Regions from separate parts of the Enterococcus avium genome, predicted to be linked through region 2. Evidence: riboswitches for the same ligand, from Rfam matches in the RefSeq annotation. Region 2 holds a riboswitch; each other region holds the start of a gene.
What was found. A riboswitch is a leader RNA that binds a small molecule or an ion and turns the genes downstream of it on or off. The one in region 2 is predicted to bind FMN.

Region 1 (4,870 bases), 970 kb from region 2:
TCATCTGCTACAATCACAAGTTGACCCTTTTTTAACTGTTCAATGGCGGCTTCGATTTTTTCTCTATTCATACGACGTGTCCTTTCTTTGGGCTTTGACATATTTTCCTAACAAATCCGTTTCAATATTGACCAATTCTCCTCGCTGTAAACTCCCCAAATTGGTTTGATCCTTCGAGTGGGGAATCAGGCTCACAGAAAACAGGCGATTCGTGGCTTCTGTTACGGTCAGGCTTACACCATTAATTGCTATCGAGCCTTGAGAAATAATTTCACCAGTCAATTCTCTTGGGTAGTCAAACGTTAAAATCAAGGCATTTTCTAACACTCTTTTTTCGACTAAGCGGGTCGTTGTGTCGATGTGTCCAGCGACAAAATGACCTTCAATTCGACCGTTGAAGGCTAACGCACGTTCCAAATTTACTTCGTCAGAAACTTTTGCCTTTGAAAAAGACGTTCGTTGATACGTTTCTGGCATAATTTCAACCGTAAATTCCTGCTCTGATTTTTTGACAGCGGTCAAGCACACACCATTGATCGCCATACTATCGCCAATCTGATAATCTGCTAGTAGTTTTTTAGACGCTCGGCAGGTTAACAGAATGGTCCTTCCACGAGGAATGATTCGTGTCAGTTTGCCCTTTTCCTGAATAAGTCCTGTAAACATCTGCTACACTCTCCTTCCGGCGATTCGAATGTCTGATCCCAATTGTTCAATTGATATGTCGCTTAGTGCAGTCACCTGCTCCACTAAGCGTGTGCCGGTAAAACTAGCTGTGCCATTCCCGCCGATAATTTTCGGCGCAAGATAGGTAACCAGCTCATCCCAATAGCCGCTTGCTAAAAAGGCATCATGGATAGCAGCACCGCCTTCAACATAAAGGGATTGAAGGTTTCTTTTGGTTAATTCTGTCACAACAAAAGACAGGGAAAGAGCCTGATTTCGAATGACTTCGACATGCTCAGGCAGAGGAATCTCTTCATCCCTTTCGGTGAAAATGAGCACCGGACTGCTGTCAGCTTGAAAAAGTGCGAGTTCCTTATGGGCCAATACTTCTCCTTTTCGATCCAAGACCACTCGGTAAGGAGGAAATTTATCTTCGTCGGTCGTTCCTAAGGTTGGATTGTCGATCAAAGCGGTTTGACTTCCAATCAAAATCGCTTGATAATCCCCCCGTTCTTTACGAACTCGTTCCCATGCTTCTTCTCCTGTTAAGGGTGTTCTTTGACCAGCTAACGCAATTTTCCCATCTAAGGTCATGGCCTGCTTCAACGTGATAAACGGCCGTTGCTGCTCATGATAAAAATTGTAATGACGATTCAGACTTCGAACCTCCTCCTCTAAAACCCCTGTAACCACCTCAAGCCCTTGCTCTTCTAAATACTGTTTTCCCTTTCCTGCCACGAGGGGATTCGGATCAAGTTGTCCGATGACTACCCGTTTGATCCCACTTTCTAGAATTGCTTGGGTACATGGCGGCTGCTTGCCATAGTGATGACACGGTTCCAGCGTGACATAGAGTGTTGAATTTAATAGTTTTTCGGGAGTTTCACATGATGTCAGCGCATTTTTTTCAGCATGAGGCTGACTATAAGCTAAGTGCGCGCCTTTTGCGATCACCTGATCATCTTTGACAATCACTGCGCCAACTAAGGGGTTCGTAAAGGTTTTGCCTTTGCCCTTTAACGCTTCCTTGATCGCAAGCCGCATAAATTTTTCATGCATACCAATTCCTCCTTTCCAAACAGCTATTTCGCTTTATCGTATTATTTTTTTCAAAAAACGGGAAAAATAATTCTATTCTCGTTACGCATAGCATTTTTCTAACCTGCTGAAGCAGGAAGAAAAACTGCCAAAAAAAAGACCTCGTGTAAGCACATACACGAGGCCGTAACAGATAAACTCAAAGAAACCATAATGAAAAAAGGATAGACCTTCCCCATCATATTTCAGATAAGTTTTTCTTCTCCCATCCAGACTTTAACTGTCGGTTCCAGACTCACACTGGATCAACCGCAAAAAATGCGGGTCACGGACTTCAAGGCACGCCTTGTCACCGTCGGTCGGGAATTACACCCTGCCCCGAAGAATACTATTCAATTCACGAAAAATACTACTATTCTTTTTTTGAATCGTCAACAGAATAATTTTAAAATAACAAAAAACATCAATTATAATCTCTAGAAAAACAGATCATTAAACCGTTATTTTAAATTCTCTCCGTTACTTGCTATCACCTGCTTATACCAGTCAAATGATTTCTTCTTGCTGCGTTTTAACGATCCCCTTCCTTGGTCATCACGATCCACATAAATAAACCCATAGCGTTTACTCATTTCACCAGTTCCCGCAGAAATTAACCTTTGCTTCCAAGTCAACTATTCTAAGTTCCTTAGCAGATACAATGAACTATCTTAAGAAGACGGATTGCAATGAGATTTATGATCTAATTGACCGTTGTGAGAAAATGTATATCATTAGCCGTTAGTGCGTAATATTTATTCCATTCAGAATAATTCTATTCAAGATTATTCTATATGGAATTATCTTTAGTATTTCATTTGATTGTCGTTTCCTAAGTGCCAACCTACAAGAGCTAAAACTTTGCAATATGAACTGACTCTGTTGGGGAAGATCATTTACTTGACGGAAATGTTTCACTATAAAAATACAGAAAATCGTGATTCAACTACCACTTCCGATAGTTGAACCACGATTAATTTGTTTCTCTGATCTAGAATTGATCAACGATTTTTCCCAAACAATCCATTTAGTTATTTCAAATACTTTTTTCCCTTTCTCGTTCCTGTTCCTCCACAATTCGATGAAGATGGACGAGTAAATAGATTTTCTCTTGTTTTGTGATATCCAAGCCGTATTCCTTAGAGATAAAAATTTCAAAGGCTCTGATAATAGCAACTTCTTTGGTCATTTTTACGGCTAACGTTTGGTACAGCTCTTCCTTATCCTCATCAGGAAAGAGATTTCCCTCATAGACTCGTTCACTGAAATAGTTTAGATGGGTCAAAAAGCGAGAATAAGTAAAGGTATCACGGTTTATTTTTCCGCCTACGATTCTTTGAACGATTTTTTCAAAATTATTCATCAGTTTGGTAATACTCTGATCTCTCTGATGGGAGGAAGATTCCAGCTTGGCGTTAACAAAATGAAGTCCAATGGCTGTAGCTTCACTATCTGGTAGTTGAATTTGAAGCTCTTTGTTTATTAAATCCACTGCATACCTGCCGATACGATATTCATTTTTGTGGTAGAGCATCACATCAGGATAATTGAAGTTTTCACCTACGTTTCCCTCCTTGAGACGCTTTACGACAAATGAGATATGATCGGATAAAGACAAATAGAGGTAGTCTTTTACCTCTATTTGATAGCTGGTAGCGGCATGATCGATAATCTTTTTCACCAAGTTTATATAGGTATCATCCAGGGTGCTGGCTAATTGAACAAAGTTGGTTAGCATTTTGTTATCTGTTAAAATAAACACCTTTTCGATTTCATCGTCTTGTATTTCATGACCGATCGCTTTGTTATACCCAATGCCCTTTCCCATTAAAATGCATTCAGTCCCTGCTTCATCTAAGGCTAAAACGAGAGAATTATTCATCACTTTTAGCACCTGCATTGGCTCACCGCCTTATCTTTTCTCTAATCTGTCAGCCCGTGATTTTGAATCACGTTTTGATACCAATAAAAACTATCCTTAGGAATTCGTCTTAAATCCTTTAAATCGTGATCCGCTCTATTTACATAAATAAATCCATAACGCTTCTTAAAGCCTTGATGGGAACTTAATATGTCCATCACTGACCACGGACAATAACCGAATAATTCAACTCCGTCTTGAATCGCATCATAACAAGCTGCAATGTGATCGCGAAGATAATCAATTCGATATTGGTCATGAATTTTTCCATCCTCAGTCAACACATCCGCTGTCCCTAATCCATTTTCAGTAATAATCAACGGTAATCGGAATTGACGATAATACTCATTCAGGACCAGCCGTAACCCCATTGGATCAATTTGTGCACCGTATTCTGTAGCGATTAAATGTTGGTTTTTCTCCACTCGGAAGTATCCATACAGATCAAAATCAACATCTTTTTCCCGGGTTCCGAATGGGTGCGTTTCATCAGCTGGCAAATAGCTAGCTACGAGTGTCCGATAGTAATTCAGCGCAATAAAATCTGGTTTTGCCGCATTAAGAATCGTTTTATCTTCCGGTAGTATAACTGGTGCAATGCCTGCCTTTTCTAAATAAGTTTGATAATAACCAGGATATTGTCCGAAGCAATACATTTCCAACGCATAATTTGTTTTAAAATTATCATTCATTTTAGCTGCCCAAATATCCATCGGCTTGTTGGAAGCCGGATAGGTCATCGTTGATGAAACTGCTGGTCCGATGCTGCTGCCTGGAATCATTTCATGGCAATCATTCGTCGCATGGGCATGAGCCACAAACATGTGATAATCCATTTGCGCCCGAACACGTTCTCGGTCCTCTGGCTTCACATCGTACATATTCATTCGTTCGTCCACGCGAATCATCAAGTTTTGTTCATTATTCACTTGCCAGTGCTTCACTCGATCACCAAACGCTTGGTAGCATACTTGGGCATATCGTCTAAAAGCATCCACACAAGCTCGTGCCTCCCATCCATTATACTTTACAGCAAGCGCATAAGGTAAATCAAAATGATATAAGGTCACAAAAGGAACAATCTCATTTTCAATCAAGCAATCGATGACCTTATTATAGAAGGCTATTCCTCGTTCATTCACTTCACCGTCTCCATCAGGAATAATGCGCGCCCATGAAAGCGAGAAGCGATACGTTTTTAATCCT
Region 2 (4,870 bases):
TTTGGAATCCCAAAGCCAAAGGCGTTTACTACGGATTAGATTACAGCAAAACAAAAGATCATATGATTCGCGCAAGTATGGAAGGTGTCGCCTTTTCATTGAAGCATAATTTGGATGTCGCTGAGCAAGCGGGTACTGAAGTGAGTCGTTTGCGGGCGATGGGCGGCTCAGCCAATAGCCAGCTTTGGACTCAGATCAAGAGCGATGTGACCAATAAACCAATTGATGTACTTAATTCCGATACAGCGACTACTCTTGGCGCGGCGATGCTAGCGGGTGTGGCGGTGGGTGTTTATAAAGATTTTGAAGATGCTGTCGCAAAAACAGTACAAGTCAGAAGAAGCCATACCCCCAATTCCAATAATTCAGAAATTTATCGGAAGAATTATGAGTTATATCTGAAGCTGTATGAGCAGTTAAAGGGTGTCATGAAGTAATCGAAAAGAAGCAAACTGTAAACGCAGTTTGCTTCTTTTTTGTGGGTAATCAGTAATGCCATTCACAGTGTTCCTTGTATAAATAAAAGATTAATTTTTCATTAAATTTCCCTGAGTACACGCTTATCTATCGGTTAGAATAATAGTTAAGTAATGAATTGAAAGAGGCATTTATAGGCTGGAATTGGCTTCTTTTGAAAAGGCGAGGAGGACAGAGGTGGATGAGTTATGGTCAAACAATGGTGCCGAATAGTTTAATGGAGATTCGCGAAAATGAGTATAATTTGCAATTTAGTATAGGAGATAGAATTGATTTTCTTTTTAATGAAGATCGCTTCTTTTTATCTGGCACGATCATCAAGAAATATACGAATAGCTGTCTCGTTGATATCAGCAAGACGGTTGTGCTGTCGGAGAAGGAATTGGAATTTTATAATGGAAAAGTCGTGATCAATTACAAGAAAATCGAAGGAGTTAAATGGAATGAAAGAGCTTAGCTTTGAGGAATTAGAGTTACAGGTCCAAACGCTCTCATTTCAGATTGAAAGCTTGAAGAAGAATAGTGGGGTAAATAAAAAAACACTAAACGTTTTAGAAGCGGACTATCGACAGTATAAGAGCTTGTATGATGAAGCCGTGGGTAATCTAGCAGAAACGGTTTATCAAAATAACAGTTTTGGGGATTGGTAATGATCAACAATTTGCTGGTAAAGTCTTTTTGAATAATACTTAACGAACGTAAAGCCAAAAGACCATTTTACTTTCAAAATTGATAGTAAATAGTCATTTGGCTTTATTTTTGGATATATCAGTAACTAATCATACTGTTCAATCTCTGCTGTTTTCTGTTCAAAATCGATAAACAACTGGAATCCACGATCATCCTCATCCTGATCCCAGATCTCAACGAGTTTTGGCACGACTTCGATCAGGATTTCACTGTCTTTATGAGGATAAGCGTTGTAGCTTTTTTCCCAATATTTTTGATACAACGCTCGAAAGGAGTCATCCTCCTGATCAGCGACTAATCCATGATTAACCGCGATGCCTTCGATCTGAACACCCCAGTAGCAAATCGCCACCTGTGGATTCTCGATGAGTTGTTTGGTTTTACGAAAATTCTGATCGGTTTTAAACAAGATTTTGCCTTCATGAATAATGACACTGACGTTTCGTACCATGACGTGATCATTCAAACTGGTTGCTAAGGCCATAATCTTTTTTCGACCAAGTTTTTGATAAAATTGTTCAACAGCTGCTTGAAATTCCATTTATAAATACTCCCGTCTAAGAAAAATCGCACGCAAACGGTCTAGTGAGAAGTAGACGATTGCGGTCGTAACTCCGTATTTGAACAAGTTGAAGGGAACGATCCCGATAATTACAAGCTTCCAAACACTATCCACCATCGGATTGACTGCTTGCGTCATCGCGATGATCGCTTCCATCGACATCCCGTAAAGTTTGGTGTAAAAAGGAATGATGAAATACACATTTGAGAGGCACGCCACAAAGGTCACTAAGGCTGTTCCGGCCAGCATCCCTTTTAGAGCTGTTTTCTTGTTGGTCGACCGTTGATAAATCAAGCTGGCAGGCAAAATAAAACTAAGACTCAAAATAAAGTTTTGAATCTCGCCGGTGAACATTGAAGCAGTTCCGACTGTCGCCAGCTTGATCAAGAGCTTGATCAGCACGATAAAGATCCCCGAAACAGGCCCTAACAAAAATGTTCCTAACAATTCTGGAATACCTGCCAAATCAAAATCCATAAAGGGCGGCATAAACGGCAGCGGGAACTTGAAGAGCATCAGTACATAAGAGAGAGCACCAAAAATTGCGATCATGACTAGTTTTCTTGCAGTAAATTTCATTTCAACACACCTTTCTTAAAACATAAAAAAGAACCTTACAACAACATTTGCAAGGCACAGTCAAAGTAGAAAAAGGTGTAGTTGATTGATTCAAATAGGGTTTGTCATCTGAAGGATCAACAAACACACGCTTTTCTTCTTCCATCCAGACTGTACTGTCGGTCCCAGAATTGCACTGAGTCAGCCAAAAGGCTCGCGGACTATCACCGCCGGTCGGGAATTAAACCCTGCCCTGAAGAACTTATTGTGTTTATTTTCACATGGTTTCAGTGGAAATGCAAGCCTTTTTTTGGAATTCAAAGTAACTAGCTGAAGCCTGCATTACATAAGTTTTAGAAAAGTATCATACAAGAACGGATCTAAATCATTGATATATCATGTTCCAATAAGCATCTGGCACATTTATTTCTCGAACTTTTTTCCAGCCTTCCTTTTCATAAAAAGCCAATGCGGAAGTGTTCCGTGACAAACATTTCAGTTTCATTGGTAACTCTAAGTGGTGCTTCGCTTCTTCCAAAAGCAGATGACCAGCTCCTTGTCCTTTGTAGTGGACATCAACAAATAGGCAATGAATGAAGTTATCTGGAACATATAAAGAAATAAAGCCAATGACTGTTTCTTCGACTTCTGCAACGAAGACAAGTTCAGCCTCCGTGTCACGATCGAAATCTTCTAAATGCATCAACTCGGGATCATCCCAATAAAAGGTTGTACGCCGACTTTCTAGATATAATTGTCTAAGTCTTGGCTTATCTTGAAGGGTCATTTCACGAATGTGAATCAAGTACATCATCCTTTCTATAAACTATCTTGAAAATAAGAAATTCCCAAACTTACTTTAGCATATTATAGTGGAAAGTTTGAATGATTTTGGTCTCTAATTGCTGATAAATAGAAGAACTAGAAAAACTCCGACCAAATAACTAGATGAAAAATACACCTTTCGCCCTATGACGAATCAAAGAAGATTGAGCATAATATAGACATAAGATAAAAACACATCGCGAGTGGGAAAAACAAAATACATTCAAATCGGGTTCCAAAAAAGTGTTTTTGGGAAAAGGAGAAAATTAAAATGGAAAAATTGACGAAATCACAAAACAATCGAGTATTAACAGGGACGTTAGCCGGAATTGCGGACTATTTTGGAATTGATCCTACGACTGTACGTGTCATCTTTGTCTTCCTAAGCTTTTTCTTAGAAGGCGCACCAATTCTACTTTATCTATTGCTTATGCTGCTTGTTCCTAAAGCAGAAACTGAGAGCCGAGCGTACCAACAACCCTATGAATCTTCAACTGGTAATCAAGCCAAACAAGCCGAAACAGTTGCAGACGATACATGGAGCGATTTCTAATTAGAAAAACAACGCTTAAATCTTAAGCTTAAAATATAAATCCGAAGAGTGAACTGACAAAAACAGTTCACTCTTTTTGTCAGTCCGACTTTTCGCAGTTTATTAGGTGTAAAAAAGGATCAAGAATTTTATTCTAAAACGTTTGAAAATGTGTAGTCGGAGGATATGCGAAGCGAAAATATCCTCATTTTTCTGGTTTTTAGAAAAATGAAGTCACTAAAATGAGCTAGCTGCGAGTCAAACTTTTGCAGTTTGTTTGGTTCAAGTGAAGAACAGACATCTCACTTGAATTATTGATTGAGTAATATAGTTTGAACGTATGCGTGACGAGAATAAAATGAATTTTTTCAATTGAAACGAATTAGCTACGAGTCAAATTTTTTGCAATTTCTACTTTTTAGAAAACGAACTAACAGCAATAATGAAAATTATTCTTTGAAATATAGTCCTTTCGACCCATGACGTGGTGACGAGGGTTGTGCATAATAGACTCATAGAACATTTCGTCGAGGAGAGATTATCATGAACGAACGACAAAAAATTTTAGAATCTATCAAAAAAGGAATATTATCGCCAGAGGAAGGCTTGGATTTATTAGAGAGTCTTGGTTTAAATGAAGAAACAACATCAGAAACAGCATCAAAGACTGAAGAAAAACCAATAGTTGAAGAGTCATCAGAAACTGAAATATTAGAAGAACCCGTAAATAAACCAGAACACGAAGAAACATTCCAGCAAGAGATTGAGCCTGAACCAGAACTCGAATCAGACGGCTTTATGGAATCTGTTGAAGATGAAAAAAACACAGAGATGGAAGAGAACTCAGAATTCGAGAACGAAGAAACAATTAATGAAGGATCTGAACGGGAGCTAACAGACGACGAATATCTGGATCAGTCAGCATTCGAAGAGCTAGCAGAGGCCGAAACGGAATTGGAGCTAGAACTAGAACCAGAAACACCAGATGTAGAAATATCAGAAAAGCCGCAGCCTTCTGACAGTGTATCCAGCATGATTGATGAATGGGAAAATAAGGAGCCAGAACCAAAAGAAAAAGATCCAGTACGATCAAAAATTGATGAGTTCGATGAAGCGTTGCAGACAAAAATAGAAGCATTGCGGGAGAAAAAAGAAGAATTTAGAGAACTGAATCTTGAAGCTGAGCTGGGGATCATTTCAGCAGAAAATGAAGTGATCTATAATCA
Region 3 (4,870 bases), on a different contig from region 2:
CAGAAAAAGGCACCAGCTGGAATCAAAATAAGGGCTAATAATAATGCGACTAGAATCGTCAAGAATTTCGTATTTCCGCCACCTTTGTTTCCACCACCACTACGACGAGACTGGCTGCGTGAATAGGTTTCTTCTTCACTATCAGATTCGTAAATATGTTGATCCCACGGTTCGTTGTTCGTATCGTTATAGCGATCTTTTCTACTCAATTTCTCTAACCTCCTAAATGCTATCGCCATGTATTATACCATAGCTCTTGAAAATGTGGCGTCAATTTTCAATCTTTCTCATCATTTTTAAAAATTTTTTGAATAATTTTTTCCCAAGAAAGGTGGGCCTCACTGTTTAACTGTTTCACTGGTTTCGCCTTCAATAAAGCACCATCATTATCGCAGCAATTATGATTTTCCCCAGCGGATGTTTCACCAAAATAAGCGATCAAAAAAGCTCGACGACATTCCTTTGTCGAAATATAATCCAACATTTTTTGTAGTTGAATTTTTTTAGTCTTACCTCGTTGGCTTAATAAATCCATTAAGCGAGAGCTTTCGTTGGGGAAAAATTGCTCCCATTTTTTTATTAACGGATCCTCAAAGACCAAATCAGTCATTCGTTGCTTGATCTCAAATAATTTTTTGGATTGATCGGTTTGCTCCTGAAGAAAATGATGAATATACTCATCACCTGCTTCATATAACAAAATTGCTTGACTTGGCTGACCATCTCTACCGGCACGACCAACCTCTTGTAAATAATTCTCTGGCGAATCTGGCAAATCATAATGAATTACAAAGCGAATATTTTCTTTGTTAATCCCCATACCAAATGCATTCGTTGCAATCAAAATCCGTAAATCGTCTGCTAAAAATTGCTGCTGAAGCATTCGTCGTTCTTGACCGCTTAAACCACCATGATAATAGGCAATCGCGTGCTGGTGTTTAAACGTTTGATACAGTTCTTCAACTTTTTTTCGAGTAGCACAATAAATAATACCGGAACCCTCTAAGGTCGTTATCAGTTCTTGTAGCTTTTCCAATTTAGTCTTTTGGTAGACAAAGTAACTGATATTAGGACGGTCAACAGAAAAAATAAATTCCTTTGCTTGATTTTCTCTAAACAATAGCCTTTGAATATCCATTCGAACTGCCGGTGTAGCCGTTGCTGTCAATGCCAAAACTAAAGGGCCGCCAATGAATTTAATACCATCGGCTATTTTCAGATATTCTGGTCGAAAATCGATTCCCCACTGAGAGATACAATGAGCTTCATCCACCACGATCAACGCTAATCTTGCAGCCTGTAAAGCCTTTTGGACCTCGCTACTCAAAAACATTTCTGGACTCATGAAAATAAATTTATAATGGTGAATTTCACTTAAAATCCATTGCTTCTCCCAAGAAGAAAGCAAGCTATTGAGCGCCACAGCTCTTTTTTCGCCAAGTCGCTGTAACTGAGCTACTTGGTCCTCCATTAAAGAAATAAGCGGTGAAATAATGATTACTGTCCCATCTATTAAATAACCAGGCAGTTGATAACACAATGATTTGCCAGTTCCTGTCGGCAACATTCCTAACACTGATTCTCCATTTAGGATCGTCTCAATAATTTCCTGCTGGCCAGGTCTGAACTGATCATGATGAAATTTTTCTCTTAATAATTGTGTTAAGTCCATTGTTTTTCCCTCAAATAATAAATTTGTGACAAACGAAAATTTAAATACGGTATGTCATACTCTTGGTATCGTTGATCTAGTACCTCTTCACTGCTTAACTGGTTAAATTCAAGCAGCTCGAATCGTTCAAAGGGAAATGCTTTCTCTAACAAAGCCCATTCAATAAAATGATCATTAATCGTACCTTGCTTTAAATGTCGAAGTCGTAAAATTTCAGCTTCTGTTTTACCAGCTAGAAAGTATTCTCTGGTTTTCAACATACTTTTATTAAGATTCTGCTGATCCAACGCTGATAATAATCTAGCCAGCTCTCCTTTTTTTACCTGAGCCAAAAAAAGATCAATTGCATGCTGTCGAAAAAGTTGATTCCATGGAGCATTTTGGTATTTTTCAGGTAATAATTGAAAGGCTGTCTTCCCTTGAAAATCATAGCCAGAAAACTGATTAGCTAAAAAATCAGCTTCTTCGGAAGGCAGTTGTTGAAAAATCGTCAGTAATTCTTGCTGGAAGTGTTTGACTAAATTTGGCCCAGAACCCACCAACCATTTTTTGATCTGCTGTAAATAGAAAGGTCGATTTTCAATTGGTATGTATTCTTTTTTACCATAAGATAAATGACTAATGACCTGCACCGCAAATAGAAGCAGTTGCCAAGAATTCTCCCGTGTGCGACCATAACGTAAATTATCCAATCCATTAAGATCATACTTTCTTTCAGCTAATTGCCTCTTGCCTCGAGAGGTCAGCATCCCAAAGCCTTTATCGATGATAATCCAATCAGCAGCAACTAATTTCTTAAGTTCTCTCTGAAAGTCAGCATCCTGTAAATTTGGCAGCGCTCCTAAATAAATTAAATTATGATAAAAAAAACCGTGCAGCAAGACAGAACTTGTTCGCTTTCCAACCAATAAATGATACAAAGTCGAGGTTCTTATCTTGTAGCCAGATTGAAATAACGTTAGAATAAAAAAAGTCATAGTAAAATCTCCTGTGGAAGGTGAAAAAATGAAATGCGAAATCATTCCTGAGCGCTGTATCGCTTGCGGGTTATGCCAAACGATCGCTCCAGAAATATTTGATTATACTGACGACGGTCTCGTCCTATTTGTTGGAGAGCCTGAAGCCAATCACGAGTTTATCCCTGAAGATCAACAAGCGGCGGTTATTCAGTCAGCCAAACGATGCCCGTCTCATGCTATCTTATATCAAAATTAATGATAACATACTTTAAAAAAAGTACACGAAAACAAGCAAATTTCAAAAAAATCTCAGACAAAATTGTCTGAGATTTTTTAACTAAACTGAATGATGTTGCGAGGTCATCGTCTTTTTCGATAACCACGGTAATAACTTGGCGTGTAAGACTAAGAAAACAACGCTAACAGATATACCTTTAAGAATATTGAATGGAACAATCCCTACTAAAATATAGCGTCCTAATCCCATTCCTAGCATTTGTCCGGCTGAAAGTCCAAATGCCTTCAAATAAAGCGGCGTAATCACAAAGTAATTTGCAATACTCATAAAAATCGTCATCGCCAAGATACCTAATCCTAAACCTAAAATCCGTTTCGAAGTTGTTCTTTTTCTAAACATTAGAAAAATCGGTAAGGTATATAAAGTTGAGGCGAAGAAACTAGCAAAGTCTCCAATTAAATTATCGATCGAAAAACCGGTCATTGTCAAATGCAGCAATGAACGAATAAAAGCTGTTGCAATCCCCGTTAATGGTCCAAAGATAAACATATTAATCAACACTGGAATATCGCTAAAGTCTAACTTTAGAAAAGGAAACATAGGGAGAATGGGGAATGCGATAAGTTGTAAAATTAATCCCATTGCTGCTGCCACTGCCACTGCCGTCATTTTTTGTAACCGTAAGTTCTTCATATGAAATCCTCCGTTTCGGAATCATCTTCAACGAACCATTTGAGCCAGACCTTGACACAAAAAAACTCTATGCTTCAGAAAAAAGCATAGAGTTACTTGAATACAATCTCACTCAAATAAGCTCTATCTTCTTTATCCAGACTGTACTGTCGGTATCGGAATCTCACCGATTCGGCTGCTTGCGCAGTTCGCGGACTATCACCGCCGGTCGGGATTTTCACCCTGCCCCTGAAGACGAACCATAAATTATTTTTTTATTGTGAATTAACTATAACAAGTTTACTTTCAAAAAACAAGTAAATGATTTTCTATTTTGACTGATTCAACAACGTATTGATTTCTTTTGTATTTAAACGACGATACTCTCCAGGACGCAATCCATGTAAAGTTAAATCACCATAACGTTCTCGCTTTAATTTCTGAACCGGCAAACCAACTGCTGCTAACATGTTTTTGACTTGGTGGTTTCGGCCTTCGTGGATCGTTAATTCAACGATACTTGTTTCGGCTTTTTTATCTGCTGAAAGGATTTCAAAACGAGCCGGTGCTGTTTTCTTTCCCTCAATGCGGATACCTTTGGTCAATGGTAAAAGAGCTCTTTTCTCTGCGTATCCTTTTACTTTAGCTACATACACCTTGTCGATTTGGTGCTTTGGATGAGCTAATCGTTGTGAAAAGTCACCATCATTCGTAAGAATTAAAATACCCGACGTATCATAATCCAAACGTCCCACAGGATAAATTCTTTCTGGAACAGCTGCAAAATAGTCTGTCACAACTTTTCGGTTTTTATCATCACTAACGGCTGAGATTACACCGCGAGGCTTATAAAATAAATAATACACGGGCTCCTCTTGATAGATTGGTACACCATCAACTTCGACAATATCTTTCTTACCTACTTTTGTTCCAAGCTCCTTTATAACCTCACCATTTACTTTAACCCGACCGCCAGTAATATACTCTTCAGCTTTGCGACGCGATGCAATTCCTGCGTGGGCGATAACCTTTTGTAATCTTTCCATTTATTGTCCATCCTCTTCTTTAAAGCGATCATAAAATAAATCTAATGGTTCATCCTCATCAGCTAGATCTGCTTCCATCTTTTGTACATCCGGCAGTTCTTCCATATCTTTTAATCCAAAATAGTCCATGAAATAAGCGCTGGTTCCATATAAAATTGCACGACCCGGACCATCAACACGCCCTTTTTCTTCGATCAGCTGTCGTGCTACTAATGTTTGAACTGCTCCGCTTGATTGCACCCCGCGCAGTTCATCAATTTCTGATCGTGTCACTGGCTGTTTG

Region 1: linked by a shared signal. The riboswitch ahead of ribD (bifunctional diaminohydroxyphosphoribosylaminopyrimidine deaminase/5-amino-6-(5-phosphoribosylamino)uracil reductase RibD) and the one ahead of AUF14_RS21645 (ECF transporter S component) in region 2 are both predicted to bind FMN.
Region 3: linked by a shared signal. The riboswitch ahead of AUF14_RS07300 (ECF transporter S component) and the one ahead of AUF14_RS21645 (ECF transporter S component) in region 2 are both predicted to bind FMN.

Annotation. Positions count from the first base shown of each region.
Region 1 is NZ_NBSL01000003.1:284,819-289,688, forward strand. Features, by position in the region: gene ribA (GTP cyclohydrolase II) at 1-71, opposite strand, end outside; gene AUF14_RS17045 (riboflavin synthase) at 64-666, opposite strand; gene ribD (bifunctional diaminohydroxyphosphoribosylaminopyrimidine deaminase/5-amino-6-(5-phosphoribosylamino)uracil reductase RibD) at 670-1,725, opposite strand; FMN riboswitch at 1,958-2,094, opposite strand; partial or broken gene AUF14_RS17055 (family 1 glycosylhydrolase) at 2,205-2,360, opposite strand; gene AUF14_RS17060 (PRD domain-containing protein) at 2,780-3,643, opposite strand; gene AUF14_RS17065 (glycoside hydrolase family 1 protein) at 3,667-4,870, opposite strand, start outside.
Region 2 is NZ_NBSL01000003.1:1,256,224-1,261,093, reverse strand. Features, by position in the region: gene xylB (xylulokinase) at 1-437, shown strand, start outside; gene AUF14_RS21660 (DUF2187 domain-containing protein) at 659-934, shown strand; gene AUF14_RS21655 (hypothetical protein) at 921-1,127, shown strand; gene AUF14_RS21650 (pyridoxamine 5'-phosphate oxidase family protein) at 1,253-1,708, opposite strand; gene AUF14_RS21645 (ECF transporter S component) at 1,709-2,308, opposite strand; FMN riboswitch at 2,438-2,552, opposite strand; gene AUF14_RS21640 (GNAT family N-acetyltransferase) at 2,673-3,101, opposite strand; gene AUF14_RS21635 (PspC domain-containing protein) at 3,384-3,665, shown strand; gene liaX (daptomycin-sensing surface protein LiaX) at 4,188-4,870, shown strand, end outside.
Region 3 is NZ_NBSL01000002.1:1,421,794-1,426,663, forward strand. Features, by position in the region: gene AUF14_RS07280 (LysM peptidoglycan-binding domain-containing protein) at 1-209, opposite strand, end outside; gene AUF14_RS07285 (RecQ family ATP-dependent DNA helicase) at 278-1,672, opposite strand; gene AUF14_RS07290 (helix-turn-helix domain-containing protein) at 1,663-2,649, opposite strand; gene AUF14_RS07295 (ferredoxin) at 2,678-2,887, shown strand; gene AUF14_RS07300 (ECF transporter S component) at 2,969-3,562, opposite strand; FMN riboswitch at 3,684-3,802, opposite strand; gene AUF14_RS07305 (pseudouridine synthase) at 3,871-4,587, opposite strand; gene scpB (SMC-Scp complex subunit ScpB) at 4,588-4,870, opposite strand, start outside.